Blastochloris viridis: one gene and its partner. The protein of the gene in region 1 interacts with the protein of each later gene in a pairwise test. Links are inferred from orthologs where the notes say so. Each region holds a gene or a part of one and is shown in the gene's direction. Other genes may lie near its edges. The genes, in order: BVIR_RS04710 and BVIR_RS05590.

What was found.
Region 2: the proteins of BVIR_RS04710 (region 1) and BVIR_RS05590 interact in binary tests that used the Escherichia coli proteins (3 or more experiments, as listed by UniProt). The link is inferred for Blastochloris viridis from one-to-one orthologs.

Annotation. Positions count from the first base shown.
Region 1 is NZ_CP012946.1:1,055,606-1,058,725, forward strand. The notes cover bases 13-2,818. They hold BVIR_RS04710 (2Fe-2S iron-sulfur cluster-binding protein), read left to right. Parts: upstream 13-1,158; coding sequence 1,159-1,479; downstream 1,480-2,818. Other genes in these bases: BVIR_RS04700 (Hpt domain-containing protein), read left to right, coding at 13-326; BVIR_RS04705 (hypothetical protein), read right to left, coding at 439-897; BVIR_RS04715 (efflux RND transporter permease subunit), read right to left, coding at 1,807-2,818. Also shown: more of BVIR_RS04700, read left to right, coding at 1-12; more of BVIR_RS04715, read right to left, coding at 2,819-3,120. UniProt on the Escherichia coli protein: Ferredoxin are iron-sulfur proteins that transfer electrons in a wide variety of metabolic reactions. Although the function of this ferredoxin is unknown it is probable that it has a role as a cellular electron transfer protein.
Region 2 is NZ_CP012946.1:1,259,402-1,262,533, forward strand. What follows is about bases 42-2,859. They hold BVIR_RS05590 (HesB/IscA family protein), read left to right. Parts: upstream 42-1,172; coding sequence 1,173-1,547; downstream 1,548-2,859. Other genes in these bases: BVIR_RS05580 (cysteine desulfurase), read left to right, coding at 42-660; BVIR_RS05585 (DUF59 domain-containing protein), read left to right, coding at 657-1,064; BVIR_RS05595 (diguanylate cyclase), read right to left, coding at 1,804-2,859. In the rest of the region: more of BVIR_RS05580, read left to right, coding at 1-41; more of BVIR_RS05595, read right to left, coding at 2,860-2,865; BVIR_RS05600 (DEAD/DEAH box helicase), read right to left, coding at 3,033-3,132. UniProt on the Escherichia coli protein: Is able to transfer iron-sulfur clusters to apo-ferredoxin. Multiple cycles of [2Fe2S] cluster formation and transfer are observed, suggesting that IscA acts catalytically.

The DNA of each region.
Region 1 (3,120 bases):
TCGATCTTGTTCATCTGTCGCGGGTCGCGTTCGGCGACCGGGCGTTGGAACGCGAAGTTCTCGGCCTGTTCATGCGGCAGTCGGCGATCCAGCTCGACCGGCTCAAGGGGGCCCGCACCGCCCAAACCTTCGGCGTCGCCGCCCACACCCTGAAAGGGTCGGCGCTCGGCATCGGCGCCCAGCACGTCGCGATCATCGCGGCCGAGGCGGAGGCGCTGGCCGGCCAGCACGACACCGCCGAGGCGTTCGAGGTGCTGGCGCGGCTGGAAGCCCGCGTCGCCGAAAGCCACCTCTATATTTCCCAGTTGCTCGCCGGCGGGCACTGAGCGCCGAGCGCTCGCGCGCGGACGGCAGGGTGCGCCAAGGCAGCTCGTGCCGGCAGCGTGACCCCGGCCACACCAAATCCGGCCGATCGGCCGGATTTTCGCAGTCCAGGGATCACGACAGCCAGAGGCCGTATCCGGCTGCCGGCTGCGGGCTGACGCGCTGTGCCTGACCCGGCCGGTCGTCGTCGATGCTCTCGGCAAGGGCGCGCGCCGCGGTGGCCGCCGTTGCCGCTGCGGCACGTTGCGCGGCGCTGAGCGCCGGGTCGGATGCCATTTTCGCCGCGCTGGGGCCGAACACCGCCAGCAGTTCGCCGGCCACCCGCGCCGCCGTCGCCAGCAGCACCCGCGCCTGATCGTTGCGAAGCTGGCCGCCGACGCCGGCGAGCCGGGCCAGCAGCCGGATTCGGGCAGCCAGCGCCGCCACCTCGCGCTCGGCGAAAGAGGTGGCATGGCCGGGCCGGGTGTCGGCGGGCCGCATGAACGGCGACTGGCTCTCGATCTGGCACAGCGCCGCCTCGAAGGCGTAACCGCCGACCGGCTCGGCCGAGGGCTGGGCGGTCGGGTCCGGCACCAGCCTGGTCCGGGCCGGTGCGCGGGTTCGGCAGGAGGTGGGGGAGGTCGTATCAAACATGTCAGGCACCCGTTCGGTTTGTTGGGGGACGCGCCCATCGCGTCCGTTGCGGCCATCTCTGCCACAGCGGCACTGACGCGCTGCTGGCGCGACCCGTCAGCGAACTGTCATCGGGCGGCGCCAACCGGGGGCTTGGCGCGCCATTTCCGACCGCCTATAAGGCGCCTCCGCGCATTCGCGCTCCATCCAGCGTCCAATTCCATGCCCAAGATCACGTTTATCGATGCCGCCGGGACGGCGCATGCGGTTGAGGCCGAGGTCGGCTCTACCGTTATGGAAGGCGCCATCAAGAATGGCGTTCCGGGAATTGAAGCCGAGTGCGGCGGCGCCTGCGCCTGCGCCACCTGCCACGTCTATGTCGACGAGGCCTGGCTGGAGCGGACCGGCGAGCCGGTGGCGATGGAGCAGGACATGCTCGACTTCGCCTTCGACGTCCGGTCCAACTCGCGGCTGTCGTGCCAGATCAAGGTCACTGACGAGCTCGACGGCCTCGTGGTCAACATTCCCGAGCAGCAGGGCTGAGGCGGAAGCGCTGCCGCCGGAAAATTCCTTTCCGATCAAGGATTTTCGGTGAGTTTGGTTGCGGGATCACGACGCGATCGTCCGAAAACCGTACCATACTAACGGCGGCGGCAGCCGGCCGTCGGTTCCGATCGCAGATTTCGTGAAATCATTGATTTCAAGGACGAAAATCTGCGAGCTTCAACGGCCCCATGCGTCAGCACCGGGGCCGTGGAAGCAGGCGGTCGGGCCGGGGGCGACGGGTCGCGGTTCTTCCCCTCGCTTCGTCGCCGCGATGAGGTTTCAAACGCCTCGGGCGATGAGGTTTCCCGTCGCCCGAGGCGTTTGTCATTCCACCGGGGCAGGCGGGATCGTCGCGTGCTTGTTCTTGCCCCTGCCGCCGATCAGGCGATGCGCCCACTCGCGGCCGCGCTGGAACACCACGTAGAGCCCCGGGATGACGAAGATACCGAGGCAGCTTGCCGCCAGCATGCCGGAGAACACCGCGGTGCCGACCGCGCGCTGGGTGTTGGCGCCGGCGCCGGAGGCGAACACCAGCGGCACCAGGCCGAGGATGAAGGCGAACGAGGTCATCATCACCGCGCGGAACCGCAGTTTGGCACCCTCGACCGCCGCATCCATGATCTCGGCGCCCTCGCGCCGCCGCTCCATCGCGAACTCGACGATCAGGATGGCGTTCTTGGCGGCGAGCGCGATCAGCACCACAATGCCGATCTGGGCGAACAGATTGTTGTCGAGACCGGAGAGGTAGAGCCCGGTCATCGCCCCGCACAGGCCGACCGCGACCGACACCAGCACCGCCACCGGGATGGTCCAGCTTTCATAGAGCCCGACCAGGAACAGGTAGGCGAACAGCACCGCGAGCGCGAGCACGAAGCCGGTCTGCCCGCCGGCGATCTTCTCCTGCAGCGCGGTGCCGGTCCACTCAAAGCCGTAGCCGGAGGGCAGGGTCTTGGCCGACAGTTGCTCCATCGCCGCCAGCGCCTCGCCGGTGGAATGGCCGGCGGCGGCCTCGCCCTGCAACGTCACCGAGCGCACATTGTTGTAGCGGATGATGGTGGCCGGCGCGGTGCTCTGCACCGCCTCGGCGAAGGCGCGCACCGGCACGAGGTCGCCGGCATTGGTGCGGATCCGCACCCTGAGCACGTCGTCCATGCTCAGGCGGTCGTCGGCCTCGGCCTGGGCCTGGACCTGCCAGGTGCGGCCGAACAGATTGAAGTCGTTGACGTACTGGCCGCCGAACGTGGTCTGCAGGGTCGAGAACAGCTCCGAGATCTCGATACCGAGCGCCTGGGCGCGGTCGCGGTCGATGTTCAGCGTGATCTGCGGCGTCAGCGCGCTATAGGTGGTGAAGACGTTGGTGAGGCGCTTGTCCTCGGCGGCCGCCAGCATCATGCCGCGGGCGACGCCGGCCAGCTCCGCCGGCTCGGCGCCGGACAGTGCCTGGAGCTGGTACTCGAAGCCGGAACCGGTGCCGAGGCCCTGGATCGGCGGCAGGTTGAAGACGAACACATTGGCCGCTGCGATCGACTGGAACGCGGTGCGCAGCTCCTTCAATGCCGAGAACACCGACATCGAGGGGTCCTTGCGCTGGTCGAACGGCTTGAGCGCGACCACGACCAGCGCCCGGTTGGGCAGCGC
Region 2 (3,132 bases), 200 kb from region 1 along the record:
CGCATCGCCCACGCTCGCGGCATCCCGGTGCTGGTCGACGGCAGCCAGGGCGCGGTGCACCTGCCGGTCGACGTGCAGGACATCGACGCCGATTTCTATGTCATCACCGGCCACAAGCTGTATGGGCCCTCCGGCATCGGCGCGCTGTATGCCAAGCGCGAGCACCTCGACAGGATGCCGCCGTTCCTCGGCGGCGGCGAGATGATCCGGACGGTGACGCAGGACACCGTTACCTACGGCGATCCGCCGTACAAGTTCGAGGCCGGTACGCCGTCGATCGTCCCGGCGATCGGGCTCGGCGCGGCGCTCGACTACATCAAGTCGGTCGGACCGGAGGCGATCCGCGCCCACGAGGCCGATCTCCTCGCCTATGCCCACGGGCAGTTGTCGCGCATCAACTCGCTGCGCATGTTCGGCAACGCACGCGAGAAAGGTGCCATCGTGTCATTCGAGTTGAGCAACGCGCACGCGCACGATGTCGCGACCGTGATCGACCGCTCAGGTATTGCGGTACGGGCTGGAACTCACTGCACCATGCCGCTGCTCGCCCGTTTCGGAGTAACCGCCACTTGCCGAGCGTCATTTGCACTGTACAACACCCGCGAGGAAGTCGATAAACTGGTGAATGCTCTCACAAGAGCCGAGGCTCTGTTTGTATGAACGAGAATAATTCTAATCAGGACGTCGCTGCCACCGTCGCGAACCGCGTGCCGACCGATGCGGGCGCGGCTTCGACCGGTGCAATTCCGCCGCACGAGCTGGAGCGGCTGACGGACGATATCGTGCAGGCGCTGAAATCCGTGCACGACCCGGAAATCCCGGCGGACATCTACGAGCTGGGCCTGATCTACAAGGTCGACATCGGCGAGGACCGTATCGTCCACGTCGAGATGACGCTGACCACGCCGAACTGCCCGTCTGCGGCCGAGCTGCCGCTGATGGTGGAAAGCGCGGTGGCGATGGTGTCCGGCGTCGCCGGCGCCAAGGTCGCGGTGGTGTGGGACCCGCCGTGGGATCAGAGCCGGATGTCGGAAGAGGCCCGCGTCGCGCTCAATCTTTGGTGAGAGTGGCCGAAGCTCGAATCGCGCCCCATATCCACCAAGGATGCGATCCATGCTGGTCGGCGTCGGGCTCCGTTGGCGGGGCCGCGTTGCGTGCGAGGGAGAAAGCCGATGACCGTCCGTCCCAAGATGCAGGTCCTGCGCCTCACCGATAGCGCCGCAGCACAGGTGAGGCAGCTGATGGACGCGACCGAGACGCCGATCGTGGGTCTGCGTGTCGGGGTCAAGAAAGGCGGCTGCGCCGGCATGGCCTACACCGTCGACTACGCCACCGAGGTTCGGCCGGGCGAGGAAGTGGTGGAGCAGGGCGGCGCCAAGGTGGTGATCGAGCCCGGCGCGATCATGTTTCTGCTCGGCGCTGAAATGGACTACCGCACCGAAAAGCTGTCGGCGCAGTTCGTGTTCAACAACCCGAACGAAACCGCATCGTGCGGCTGCGGGGAGTCGGTGGCGCTGGCGCCGGCCGAGGGCGCCGTCGCAGCGTAATACGAATCCAGCCGACCAGGCCGGTGGTCCCGTCGCCGGAAAATCTCTTCGATTTCGCGATTTTTTGCGCCGGAACCAACGGTCGATTGCCGCCGCTGGAGGCGACACGGCCGCGGCTGTCGCGACGCCACGTCCGGTCCGGTTTCCGGGATATCGCCGCGCAATCCGGGAAACGGCGGCGTCGAAAACACCTGTTTGAAATGCCGGTCTCAACGCCCGGATTGCCGCCCGAAGGCGGGATCGGCTGGCGACCCGATTACGCCACCCGCGCCGGCGGCAGTTCCGGATCGGGCTCGACGGCGACGCGATTGCGGCCGCCGTGCTTGGCCATGTACAAATAGCTGTCGGCGCGCTCGATCAGTGAGGTCGCGGTGTCGCCGAGGCGCATGGTGGCGACGCCGGCCGAGATGGTGACGCGGCCGAGGCTTTCGCCGGTCGAGCGCTTCATCAGTTCCTTGCCCATCACCGCCCTGCGGATGTGCTCGGCCACGGTCGCGGCATGCTGGGCGGTGGTGCGCGGCAGCAGCACCACGAACTCCTCGCCGCCGTAGCGGGCGGCGATGTCCTGGCCCTTGACGTTCTGCTTCACCGCCAGCGCCACCAAGCGCAGCACCTGATCGCCGGTAAGGTGGCCGAAGGTGTCGTTGAACTTCTTGAAATGGTCGATGTCGGTGATCAGCAGCGACAGCGGCTCGCCGGAGGCTTTGGCGTCGGCCATCAGGCGGGCGAGCGCCATGTCGAAATACTTGCGGTTGGCCAGCGTGGTCAGCGGGTCGGTCAGCGACTCGGTGCGGGCGGCCTCCAGGTTCTCCTTGAGCTGCGAAATCTCGCGCTTGGAGTCGTTGAGGCGGTCCTGGAGGGTGCGATTGCGCGCCTCCATCTCGCGAGTCGACTCGACCAGGCTCTCGACGATGACGTGCAGGCTGTCGGAATCGGCGCCAGCGCGGGCAATGGCGCTGGAGGCGTCGGCGAGCGATTCCGAATATTGCGACGCGTCGCCGGCCGCGGTCTGAACCATCGCCAGCACCTGGCTGATCTTGTTCATCACCTTGACGCCGAGCTGGTCGATGGTCTCGGTGAAGCGATGGGGCGACAGCAGGTCGTCGTAGATGCGGTTGAGGTCCTTGTCGCAAAGGCCGCCGGACCGCGCCAGCGCCTCGTTCACCGCGGCGTTGAGGTGAACGTTCTGGCCGGTGGCATAATTGTACCAGACTTCATAGTTTCGCGGATAGGCGGGCTGGCGCAACGCCTTGATCTGCCCGATCGCGATCTCCGCGAAGGCCAGTGATCGTTCGAAATCGTCGGGCGAGACGACCATGAATTCCCTCCGGGGCTCCGGCCTCCGTACGCGAAATCCACTAAGTCACAGTGACAAAGCGACGGAAGGGATCGTAGCGGCCGCCCCCTGAATATCCGGTAAACGCCCGTAACAACAGGGGGTTGCTCGGGCGCCAGGTTCTATATTCGCACGGTCGTAAAGCCGCGCTATTCGGCCTTGATGCGGGTCGGCCGAAGCAAAAACGCCGGCAAGAACAGATTTTCATCGTTATCTTCGGCCGTTTCGGCTCTGCGGGAGCGGCCGCCG